Regions from separate parts of the Neobacillus sp. SRL179 genome, predicted to be linked through region 2. Evidence: riboswitches for the same ligand, from Rfam matches in the RefSeq annotation. Region 2 holds a riboswitch; the other holds the start of a gene.
The links. Region 2 has a riboswitch for thiamine pyrophosphate ahead of thiM (hydroxyethylthiazole kinase). Riboswitches for the same ligand answer to the same signal wherever they lie in the genome.
Positions count from the first base shown of each region.

Region 1: it holds a riboswitch for thiamine pyrophosphate, as region 2 does, so the genes downstream of both, thiT (energy-coupled thiamine transporter ThiT) here and thiM (hydroxyethylthiazole kinase) in region 2, are expected to answer to the same signal.

Region 1 is NZ_OZ481792.1:1,245,144-1,251,540, reverse strand. It holds gene AC4E8C_RS06150 (transglycosylase domain-containing protein) at 1-212, opposite strand, end outside; gene AC4E8C_RS06145 (helix-turn-helix transcriptional regulator) at 342-797, opposite strand; gene AC4E8C_RS06140 (FeoB-associated Cys-rich membrane protein) at 906-1,061, opposite strand; gene feoB (ferrous iron transport protein B) at 1,083-3,086, opposite strand; gene AC4E8C_RS06130 (FeoA family protein) at 3,086-3,310, opposite strand; gene thiT (energy-coupled thiamine transporter ThiT) at 3,479-4,069, opposite strand; TPP riboswitch at 4,192-4,300, opposite strand; gene AC4E8C_RS06120 (histidine kinase N-terminal domain-containing protein) at 4,523-5,644, shown strand; gene AC4E8C_RS06115 (GNAT family N-acetyltransferase) at 5,778-6,329, shown strand.
Region 2 is NZ_OZ481792.1:2,119,952-2,126,348, reverse strand. It holds gene thiE (thiamine phosphate synthase) at 1-127, opposite strand, end outside; gene thiD (bifunctional hydroxymethylpyrimidine kinase/phosphomethylpyrimidine kinase) at 124-942, opposite strand; gene thiM (hydroxyethylthiazole kinase) at 935-1,753, opposite strand; TPP riboswitch at 1,832-1,941, opposite strand; gene AC4E8C_RS10490 (glutaredoxin family protein) at 2,060-2,305, opposite strand; gene AC4E8C_RS10485 (HipA family kinase) at 2,543-3,319, opposite strand; gene AC4E8C_RS10480 (glycosyltransferase family 4 protein) at 3,316-4,431, opposite strand; gene AC4E8C_RS10475 (hypothetical protein) at 4,506-5,552, opposite strand; gene AC4E8C_RS10470 (agmatinase family protein) at 5,892-6,397, opposite strand, start outside.

The DNA.
Region 1 (6,397 bases), 870 kb from region 2:
ACCTTACTAGCCACTTTCCCATTTACATCATAAAAAACGGTAGGTTGTGGAAGTTCATTCTTCAACTCTGATATGTCGGCATCCTTAGAAAAATAAGAAATAAGTCCGAAAAAGGTTAGAATTATAATTAACCCAAATAATACGATTGCTTGAAGCAAGTGCCATTTTTTTAATTTCTTAAAAATGTCACTAATTTTTTCTCTTACTTTCACTTCGATGACATCCTTTATCTGTAATCTCTTTAACAGGTATACTTTTCGATAAAATTGGCGTTTTTATGACGGTTTCGAAATACAAAAGAAAAAGATGGGGTGTTACCTCCATCTTTTAGTTTGTTATTTTCATTCTATTGTAGTTAATTCTTTAAAGCGTTGTTTTGAATGCTTTTCATCAAAACTGCTAAAAATCCTGTAATGTCTTTCATCTAATATCCGAAAATGTTTACTAAGAATATTCTGTTGGAGAATGAATCCACCTTTTTTTGATACGACTCTCCACCAAATTTTCCCGCCGAGCGTTTTTGATTTTCGGAGATCAATCCCGTCTAGGGCGACTGTCTCGAGGACCTCAAGCGGCTCGTTTCCAAATAAAAATTGGACTGTTTCCGTCTCTCGAAAAAGAGCACAAATCGAAACAACCGTCGACCAGTTTGCTAATACTCTGCCTTTTTCTATTTGTACCAATGTCTTTTTTGATACACCGATAATATCGGCCATTTTATCCTGTGTATACCCTGCTTCGGCTCGTATTAGACGAAGCTTCTCAGAAACCTGCATGATTATTTCATCCCTGGTCACGTTAAGCCCTTCCTTCAATGATATCTAGTGTAATTTTACACTAACATATCTTATCATTCAAATTATATAAAAAAACTGTTAAGTCCTCCTTAACAGTTTTCTAAGTCATTATTTCAGTTCTGGGGGGATGCCGCACTGGCTGGAGCATGAATTTTTCAAATCACACGCAGCACATTTTCCTTTTTTGGATTTATTTATAAACTTTACTAATGCCCAAGTCGCGTATCCAAAAATAGCAATACCAATAACCACACTGGCAATCATGTACTTCACCTCTTCGTTTAATTAGACCAATCCAAACAGCTTACCGCCTTGATAGATAATCAAGGATAATACATAGGCAATGACAAATGCGTATATCATCGAAAATGCCGTCCATTTTCTTGAGCCCGTTTCCTTGTAAATGGTTGCTGTTGTTGCTAGACACGGAATATATAAAAGGATAAATACCATAAAACTATAGGCCGCAAGCGGTGTATAATAATTTGCCAATAATCCCTGCAAGCTTGCATCATTAGGTACAAAATAAATAATGTTCATCGTTGAGATAATAGCTTCTTTCGCAAGGAAGCCGGTAATTAATGAGGCAGATGCCTGCCACGTACCAAAACCGATTGGCTCAAATATTGGAGCGATCACATTCCCAATCGCTGCTAAATAGCTATGATCCATGTCGACTTTTAATCCACCAGGGCCTGCATAAGATAACAGCCAGATAAAAACGGAACCAGCAAAAATAAATGTTCCTGCCTTTCTTACAAAACCTTTCCCTTTATCCCAAGTGCTTCTCCATAAGGATTGGAATTGGGGAAGCCGGTAAGGTGGAAGTTCAATAACAAATAATGAGGTTTCCGATTTAAGAATTGTCTTAGAAAAGATTTTTGCTAAAGTCAATGCAACAACAATCCCAAGAACGTACAGACTCAGAACGACAAACGCTTTTTGCCCAACAAAAAATGCTCCAACAAATAAAGCATAAACAGGCAAGCGAGCTGAACAAGACATCAATGGTGTGAGAAGAATGGTTAAAAGTCTCTCCCTTGGAGTTTCAATCGTTCTAGCGGCCATGATGCCAGGGACATTACAGCCAAAGCCAATCATCATGGGAATAAAAGCCTTACCATTTAATCCAACTGACTCCATAATTCGGTCCATTACAAGAGCAACTCTAGCCATATAACCGGAATCTTCCAACAATGAGATAAAGAAGAAAAGAATAAAGATTTGCGGAACGAAAACAAGGACACCGCCAACCCCTGCTACTAGCCCTTCAATTATGAGGGCATGAATAAATTCAGATGCATGGATGGCAGCTAATATCTTTTCAAATCCAAGAGTGACGGGACCTGTTAACAAAGCATTTAAAGCATCTGATAAGGGCGTACCCAGCCAATCAAAAGTTAACATGAACATCATATACATAAGTAACAAAAAAATCGGCATCCCAAGAAATCGATTAGTGACAATACTGTCAATTTTTTCAGTGAGTGGTATAACCGAATCACTTTTCCGTGCCACTTCCGCTACAATTTTTTCGATAACTTCTTTTCTTTTTAAGTAGATATAATTGGCTAGTGATTTATTTTCAAATTGTACTTGTAATCTAGTTTCTACTTTTTCAACTATTTTCGTTATTTCTTGAATACTTGCAATACCGTTTACATAGTTTCGAACATATTCATTTCCTTCAAGATATTGAATGGCAAGAAAGCGAAGTGAATGACTGGTTTTACCAACCATTTCTCCCATTAATGCTGTAATTGCCTCTTCTACCTCCTTACCGTAGTATACAAGGTTCTTTTTCAAAGGTTGAATAGATTTTGTAGAAATAACATCAACAAGCTTGTCACAGCCTTTTCCACTTCTTGCTACGACAGGTACAACAGGAACGCCAAGTATTTTTGCAAGCTTTGGAGCATCTATTTGAATCCCGCGTTTATTAGCCACATCAATCATATTAAGGCCAATAAGTGCCGGTTTCTCAAACTCAAGTAGTTGCAGTGTCAGGTGTAAATTCCGTTCTAATTGCGATGCATCTAATATATTTAACAAGCGATCAACAGATTCATTCAAAAAGAAAGAAGTAACAACACCTTCATCTTTTGATAATGGATTTAATGTATATACGCCAGGCAAATCTATTAATTGGCCGATATTGTTCTTAAATATACCAACCTTCTTTTCAACTGTTACACCGCTCCAGTTACCAACATACTCGTAGGAACCTGTTAAGTTATTAAACAATGAAGTTTTCCCAGTATTCGGGTTTCCAATTAGAGCGATCTCCATTATAATCTCACCACTTCAATTTGTACGGCTTCTTTGCGGCGAATTCCCACACATTGGCCACATGACTCAATCATAATAGGACCGCCAAAGGGCATAACACATTTCACGCAAACTTCAGAGCCTTCTGTAATCCCTAAGTCAAGCAATCGTCTTTGTACGAGGTGACCAACATGAGAAATATCTATGATTTTCCCTTTATCTCCTGCTTTTAAAGAACCAAACATGTATATCACCCTATCTATGTTAATTGAGAATGATTATCTTTCTAATTTGTATTTTAACATTTTTTTGAGTGAATACACATAATAAATTTGACAATTGTTCGAAAAATTTACTTGCAGCTCCTGTCCACAAAAAAAGGAAAGGATTAAAAACCTTCCCTTCCCCACACATTAACTATTTTGTTGTACCATCATTTTTTTTGGTAATGCGCTAATAACAAGAATAATAATGATGGCACTAATGATAAAACTTGGAAGCATATAGGTACCATTATATAGAATCGAATAAATAGCTACTGGCTGGCCTTTTGGTGCATACTCTCCAAAGAAAACTATTCCGGAATAGACATGGCAGAGATATCTAAGCGCACTTCCTAAAAAGGCGCCCGCCAAGACATAGGCCATCCATTTGCTTTTTTTGTGATCGATAATCGCCTTTTTTACCTGTGCGGTAAAAACGCCAGCTAACCCAACAACCGTAAAGGCAATAAAATAATCAATGATTCCTTGTATAATTGTATAAATCTGTGAAAAGCCAAGAATAAACTGGAGTAATCCTAGTAAAAAACCAGTTAAAAGTCCGCCCTTTATCCCCCAGCGAAAAGCCATCAAGAAAATAGGTACCATGGCAATTGAAATAGAACCGCCCTGCGGCCAAATTTTTAAAGATAATAATCCGCCAACAAAATCCAATAAATAAGCAAGTGCAGTAAATACGGCAACCTCCGCAATAAATAATGTGTTACTCCTTTTTTGATTCATCAACGTCTCCCCCTATTGTATATTGGACCCGTTTGATATCTTCCTATTAACCATATGGTGCCATCCATTAAAGAGAAAAACAAAAAAGCAATGCACGACGATGAGGATTGTCTGCATTGCTTAATATCGGCAAACCACATCCCTACGCTAGCGTTAACTAACAGGTTCATAGGGTCAGAACTCCAACGTTCACTCTCAGCCGCTTTAAAAGCAGCTCCCCCTGTGGAAGTATTCAATTGTTCCATAAAAAATATACTATTGTTTTTACTATTTTACAAGAAAATTACCTCTCCCTTTCATATTTATATCTTCATTTCTACCTTTAAAAAACATAAAATTTAATCATGAAATGTTGGGAAAATTATTTTATTTTATTTTATAAAGGATTTTTACTTTCCTAAGCGAATTTACAATGTAGTCAGTTTTGTGAATAGCAGTGGAGGGGGGACCGTCATGTTTACGGGGGAACAAACGGAACTAATTGCTTTTTTTGAACATAATAAAGAGAATTTGTTAAAAGAATGGGAAGATGCCATCATGATTAATTGTGGAGATCCCTTCAAAATGAACATACGTGAAAATGGGCAAGCTCTTTTGGATGTAATTCTTGCCACGCATAAACTATCTAGACAAGATCTGTTAACGATTCTTGAAAGGATTGCCATAAGTGTTTCTGAAGAAAGGGTTATGGCTGAAATTAACCTTGGTGATTTCGTCTATAATGTCAACCTTGGCAGAACAATTTTATACAGCTATTTGAGTAAAACAGGAATTTCTTGGACAGAAATGCAGGATTCAATCAATTTGATTAACTTTTGTTTTGATAAATTTCTCTATTTTGCTGTGTCCCATTATTCAGAAGCGAAAAATAAAATTATTGAAGAAAAGACGATGGTCATAGACTCTACACATCAAGATCGGTTAACACTACTTGGCCAGATGACATCCAGTTTTATTCATGAATTCAGAAATCCACTGACATCTGTTCAAGGATTTATTCAATTACTTAAAGCTGATTATCCCAATATGAGATATTTAGATATTATTTCAAGTGAATTAGACCAGCTTAATTTTAGAATTTCACAGTTTTTATTATTATCAAAAAAAGAACTAATTGGTAAAGAAAAGATTCACTTCCAAGTCAATCAGTTGATTGATGAAGTATTAAACTTCCTATATCCAAGTATTCTTGACGGTAAAGTAAAAATAATACGAAAATTAATGGAAGATTTTACTTTGAATGGGTATGCAGATGAAATTAGGCAGGTATTAATCAATATAATCTTTAATGCAATTGATGTTCTAAACCATCACGAGGTGGAAACTCCCACTATTGAAATTAGCAGCAGCCTTGAAAAGAACAACTATCTTAAAATAACCATTTCCAATAATGGCCCAGTTATTCCTACAGAATTACGTGAAACCATATTCGAACCCTTTTTTACTACTAAAAAACTTGGAACAGGTTTAGGACTGTTTGTCTGTAAAGAAATTATTGAAAAACATAAAGGAACATTAACCTGTGATTCATCCCTTGATAAAACTACTTTTACTATTTTCCTGCCCATTGTATAGGGGCGACAAAAAAAAATTTAGCGCTTAAAACAAATCCCACTTTTTGATAAGCAGGGATTTTTATTTTTGTTTTATCTACCCCAGGCGCATCTCCTGCATATGATGAATTAAAAATTTTAGTGGGAGATTTGCTATGTTTACATTAAAGGTTGATCATGAAATTGAATTGCAATTATTTCAACGTCACCACGCCTTAAAGCTTTACCAGCTTATTGAGGAAAATAGAGAACATTTGCGTGAATGGATGCCATGGGTAGACAGCATGAACTCGCCATACCAAATTGAATCCATTATTCCTGTGTGGCTTACACAATTTGCAGAGAATAGCGGGATGAACGTTGGTATTGTTTATAAAGGGGAACTTGTTGGCTCACTTGGCTTACATCAAATCGATTGGTATAACAGTATGGCGAGCATCGGTTATTACCTGGCAAAAAAGGCTGAAGGCCGCGGCATTATTACTCGTTCTGTTAAAGCCCTGTTAAATTATGCTTTTTTCCAGTTAGGGATTAACCGTATCGAAATTCGTTGTGGTGTGATGAACAAAAAAAGCCGCGCTATCCCTGAAAGACTTGGTTTTATCAAGGAAGGCCTGCAACGCGATGGTGAACAATTAAACGGTCATTTCCATGATTTGTTCGTATATAGTATGCTAGCACGAGAGTGGAAATTATTACCCATATAAATTCCACTAAAACCGCCAGGCTTGGCGGTTTTTTTTAGATAAGAAAATACATACTTCCGACGTTAAAC
Region 2 (6,397 bases):
TTTCACGAAATTGAAAAAATGTAATTCCTTCAGCAATGGCTTCTCTTAAGACATAAACAGGGTCTTTCAGACAATTTGTGCTCCCCATAATAAAATAAACCCGTAGTGCTTCTCGTAAATTGGTCATGAACCCGCAAACTCCTTTGTGTTTTTTCTTTTTTGATAGGCCCAGTGGTTGGTTGGGCCATATCCCTGTCCGATTCCTAAGTCATCTGCTATAGCCGCATGGATAAAATCTTTCGCTGTCCGAACAGCTTCATATACATCTTTCCCTTTAGCCAGTTCTGCCGTAATCGCTGCAGAGAAAGTGCAGCCGGTTCCATGTGTGTTCTGGGTATGGATTCTCTTGCGCGGAAAAGTATAGAACACCGTTCCATCGAATAATAAATCAACTGATTCAGCATCGTTCTCGTCATGTCCGCCCTTAATGACAACATTGGCAACTCCTAATTCATGTAATCTTTTAGCAGCATCCTGTTTTTCCTCAACGGTATGAATCGTCCTTCCCGTCAACACTTCCGCTTCGGGAATGTTGGGCGTAATTACTGCAGCCAAGGGCAGTAATTGGGTTTTCATAGTCGAAATCGCTTCATTTAACAGTAATGAGGCCCCGCCCTTGGCGATCATAACAGGGTCCACCACGATATTTTTCATGTTAAAAATCTTAAGTTGCTTTGAAACAGCTTCAATTATTTCTGCGTTAAACAGCATTCCTGTTTTCACTGCATCTACCCCGATGTCCTCAGTGACGACTTGAATCTGTTTGACCACTGCCGCTTGGGCCATTGGATAGACACCGTGCACCCCCAACGTATTTTGAGCCGTAACCGCTGTGATGGCGGACATGCCAAAAACGTCTAATTCTTGAAACGTCTTTAAGTCGGCTTGAATTCCAGCACCGCCGCCGCTATCAGAACCTGCTATCGTTAACGCTTTATTCATGAAAGTCCCCCCTTTTAACAGATGCCATCATCTTTAAATCTTTCTCAGAAACAAGCGATAATTGATTTAAAAATTCAATTTGGAAGGAGCCGGGTCCGTATTGAGCCGTTTTGATAGCTGCCTTCTCCGCTGCGATCCCATAATAGGATAAAGCAGCTGTTGAGGCCTGAAGCAAATCCTTTTCCACACTGGCAAATGCTCCAATCACAGAGGTTAATAAGCAGCCGGTTCCTGTTACCTTTGTCAAAATCGGATGGCCATTGCTCACCACATAGGTCGTTTTTCCATCAGTCACCACATCCTCCTTACCCGTGATGACAACCAGACATTTCAATTGTTGAGCTGATTTTATCGCAAGCTCAGTGATATTTCCTTGCGACTTACCTGCATCAACCCCTTTAATTTCCCAGCTTTCCCCAATGACATTGGCAATTTCAGCCGCATTTCCTCTAATAATGGACACTTTCACTTCACCCATAATGGTTCGTGCGGTTGCCGTTCGATAAGGAGTTGCCCCTGCTCCAACTGGGTCAAAAATGACTGGAACACCGTTTTCATTGGCCGCCTTTCCAGCCAGTATCATGGCCTCCACAGTCTGCGCATTTAACGTCCCTATATTTAACACTACGGAACTAGCAATCTTTGCCATATCGGCTGCCTCTTCGATGGCATTGGCCATGACGGGCGATGCACCAAGTGCAAGCAGACCATTCGCCGTAAAATTGGTAACAACGACATTTGTTATGTTATGTACAAGCGGCCTACCCTTTCTCACTTTTTCCAATGTTTCTGACAAACTGTTTAGTTCCAATCCAATCTCTCCTTTTATTTGAAATAAAAAACCAGATCCAAAATTTGGACCTGGTTAGTTAGAAAGAGTAATAAATAACATTTCACTCGACTACTTTCCTACGCTGGTATTACCCAGATCAGGTCCGAAGGGTTAAAAACTTTACCGTTTTCTCTCAGCCTGATCACAGGGCACCCCTAGTAGATACATCACATATTAAATTACGTTCATAATAACGCTAATGATTTCCGATGTAAAGATAATTGTTTGAAAAATGCAAAAGGGCTATTGTACAGATATTCGCTTTCCTGCCGCAAACAAACCCTACTAATCCTTACTTTTGGCTATTTCCATTAGCTCTTTCAGCTCATTTGTAAAGCCCTTCACCGCTCGATTTTCCACAACCGTTACGGGAACGCCAAGAAAACCGTATTTTTCAACTTCCTTTTGATATTCAGGGTTGGCCGCAATATTTCTAACCTCAAAGTCAATCCCTTCTTCTGTTAAAACCTTTTTAACCATGGTGCATTCAATGCAATCGTTTGTACTATATACAATAACGGGTTTGTTCATTACTGATTTTTCCCCCTTTGCTTAATGTCTTTTTAGATTATAACATTCATGGTCCCATCTATATGTATGATCTATTATAGCCCATTCTCTTTGCCAGCGGAATTCTTCTGTTTATGGCACAATAACGCGAGAATTGTCTGTTTATGCGCTTTCCCAAGGAATATTCACACATATTTCCCCCTTTATTTCATGAAGGTATCTATTAAAACAAAACTCCCTGTCCGATGGTCCAGGGAGTTAAACCTCTTTAGCATGTAGTGGCTGATAGACCTTTTTTAAAAACAGATCCATTAGCTCTGGAAGTATTTTTTTTCGTCTGTTCACGAGTGCACTGACAATTGCCTTTTTTTCTTCCTTTGAAACTAACCAGTCGTCTGGAATCAGCGTTACGATTTCTTCCATTAAAAGAATGGGCATCGTTTGAATGATGTCAAGATATTCATTAAAACAATTTTCATTTTTAATAAACTGTGCCATTAATTTATGGGTAGCACTTTTTAACACTTCTACAGGTAAATTTTCCAAATCTTCATGGAGCCAATTATAAGTTCCAAAAATTTCTGCCTGGTCAATCATCCATAATTGATAATCCCCATTGGCTATTTGTTTGAGGAGAATGTTTTTGCGGGTACGATCACCATTACACAACCAGTAATCTAGTAAAATAATTCCAGCTAGTGCATCGTCATTATTAATCGCTGGGATATCAGTAACCTGATGGGCATTGAGGCAATCGGAAACATACAATATGGCGAATTGATATTGAGTATGATGCACTCCGGCAAGTTCAGGTACTTGTGAACAAAATTCTTTTGGGATTTCTACTATTCTTGCAAATGGAACTGGTAGTCCCAAAAAACGGGCTAAACAATATCCAATCCATTCATTCGGCAGGGTCTTTTCAAATCCAGGCTGAAAAAACTTCACAACATAATCATGACCATCACTAAAAGTGATTAACTTGGCGTTGGATTTCCCTTCCAGCGACTTAACAAAAGCTACTGGAGCGATCATGAAAGTTCCACCTCACCCTCATTAACTTGACTTTCTTGAACGATTTTTTTTAATAAAGGGATATATTGGCCAGCTACTTCCTCAATGGAAAAATTTTCTTTAACTCGCGTTATCGCTGCTTCTGACATTTTTTGATGTCGAATTGGATCGTCCACGACACCATAAATTTGATTGACTGCATCATCGACATTTTGCCCGCGAAAAAGTAGACCTGTCTCGCCTTCCACAACCAACTCAGTGACTGGCATCATCCTCGAAGCTACCACGGGAACCCCACAAATCATTGATTCAATAAAGGTATTTCCAAACGATTCTGATTTAGTTGTGGCAAGTGTGCAGCCACCTGATTGCCGAATTTTCGCATACACATGTGGCATTTGTTGGTAAGGTATGACAGGAAACCACTTGATGATATCAGTTAACCCCTCCTCTTCCCAAACTGCTTTAAATTCTTCCCGCTGCACACTTTGAGCTCCCCCGATCACCCATATTTCCAAATCGTCCCGTTCACTTTTAATCTTTTTTGCTGCCTCCATTAGCATTGGCCAGTTCTTACGTTTGTCCAATCTGCCAATCCATCCAATAATCTTTTTACTGGTTGGGAGGATGGGGTCACTGTTGTAATCGACTTCCTCTTCAGGTAAAGCCTGAAAAAAGGTAGTATCAACGCCATTATAGATAACATGGATGGGAATATCATTTGTAAGAATAGACACTAACCTTTTTTGGTAGTTGGAGGGGACGATGATACATTTCGGCTCGATCCCTTTAAAGGATTTTAAGTGTGGCATAAGTTTAATCATTTCCGGAGTTCGTGCCTCTATAATGACGGGACCTTTGTATTTAGCTTTCCTAATCCATTTATATGCGGCTTTTGTATCCACTACAATGATTGCATCATAGGAATTTTTTCTAATAATTTTTATGATTTCCTTTTCATCCTTCGTCAAATAAACGGGAGCTATATCCTGCATGATATGGAGCCCGCCGTGGTCTGTCGTATACAAAAATTCGGTATCAATTCCATGCTGTTTAAAATAAATCGAGCGGTTTCGCCAACCGGCATTAACCCCTCCTACGGTGAGAAGCCGCCAGATTACTAAAACTTTCATTCAGCCTACTCCTTATTTTATTATTTGGGTCCTCCTCTATTTGTGTGTGAATAGTATTAGCTGCAGAATGTCTATTAAAATTTAAGTTTTCTTTTTAAACCTGGTGCATTACTGTAATTCCGGTTTCGATCTCGGTGTTCAGGTTCACCTTCAAATCGTTTCTTTTGATGATGACGGTCCCTATCATGTTTATGGTGCCGATCATGTTCCCCTTTATGTTTATCCCGATGAATGCTTTCACCAGCGAATCTTTGACCTGAGTGAGAATCTGGATTCCTATCTTGTTGCAGCTCACGAGAATCCCAGTACTCATCAATCTTTTCCATCACTTCGTCCGGATCCACGCCTCGGGCAAGCATCGTTTTCACCCATTCTTCCTTAAACACCTTATGAACTAAACCTTGTAGTGAAGCAACATATTTTTGCTCATCTGCAGTTGTTAACAATCTTTTGCATAAATCTCTCAATCCTTCTTTATCTTGTTCTTGCGGTAGAAGGGTTTGCGTAATTTGTTGGGAGAGTTCTTCCATTCTGATGTAGTGCAGCCACTCTTCATAAAGTTCAGGAGCCATTTCCTGCACATGTGATAAAAAGATTTCCTTATTTTCTTCGCCTAAAGACGTCAATAATTTTCGGGGATACGGGTACACGCGATCACGCCAAATAGTTCTCGCCACGTCAATGACTTTCAGATTTCCATCGGGCTGTATAAAAATTTGCCTTTTATGATGGTCAATTCGCTCAAAACCAATCGTTTTAAAAGTGATAAGCATTTCAATTAATTTGAAAGATAATTCCCGAGTTAATGGCTGTGATTGTAAGTATTCACGAAGGTCGACCCCTTTGATTAAATCCATCGCAATATAGAGGGAACCTTTTGCATGGATCCGTGGGAACAGATTCGTATGCTGTCCTAGCGATAAGGCATAATGTTCTCGTTCACAATCCTCTTTATTACCAAATACTTTTACACAAATATCGTCTGAAACTTGAAAAACCGCACCTTGTCTCCCTTTTCCTAACATGGATAATGGAGAACGATTTTCTACTTCCACGTCTGCATTAACAACATTCCAAACCTTTATATCTTTTATCCAGTTATCTAATTGGTGAATATCCATATTTTTCCTCCTCTTCTAGAATAATAACTAATTCAGCCGATTGAAGTGGTTTGCTTTCATACCCGACCAGTGAGTCCATCCCGTTTGCCACCCTTTGCAGCTTGTCTAGTCAAATTGTATTTTAAGAATTCATTTGAATCATTCCTAAGCTCCAAACTCTGCCTTGTATAGTAAATTCAAATGGAATGAAAAATGTAAAGGCACACGTCCATAAAAATTAATATTGGACACCTAATGACGTCATCATTACCGTTTACTCCTAATTATTTGAATACAAAAAAGAAAAGGAATGAGCTACGATAATAGTTTCGTTGCTCATTCCTTTGTGGTGCCTGACACCTATCTCAACATTACCCCTGTTAGAAAGGTTAAAAATATGTGTGTTCCAAGTTTGACGGTGGGCTGTACGTGTGTGTCTTTGAGGGGATCGAGACAGACGATGTCCATGGCTTTAACTTTTGGATGCTTAGCTGCGGTTAGAACGCCTTCCAGCAGTTCTGCCGTGGTCATTCCTCCTGGTGTAGACACCGGCACTCCTGGACCATATGCTATATCTATAACATCCATATCAACGGTTAAATAAATGATATCCACTTGTGCTGCCAATGAATGTAAACATTCCAGCACAGTGTCCTCTATTCCTTTTTTTCTAGCATTCTTTAAGGTTATATAATGGACACCCTTTTCATCAGCGTATTGCTTTAAGTCTTTCGTATTAAAAAAACCGTGTAATCCAATATTGTAGATGTTTGAGCCTTCGACCACACCGCTTTCAATTAAGTTTCGCATTGGTGTTCCATTTGTTGGGCCATGTTCCTTTAGGTCTCGTAAATCAAAATGAGTAT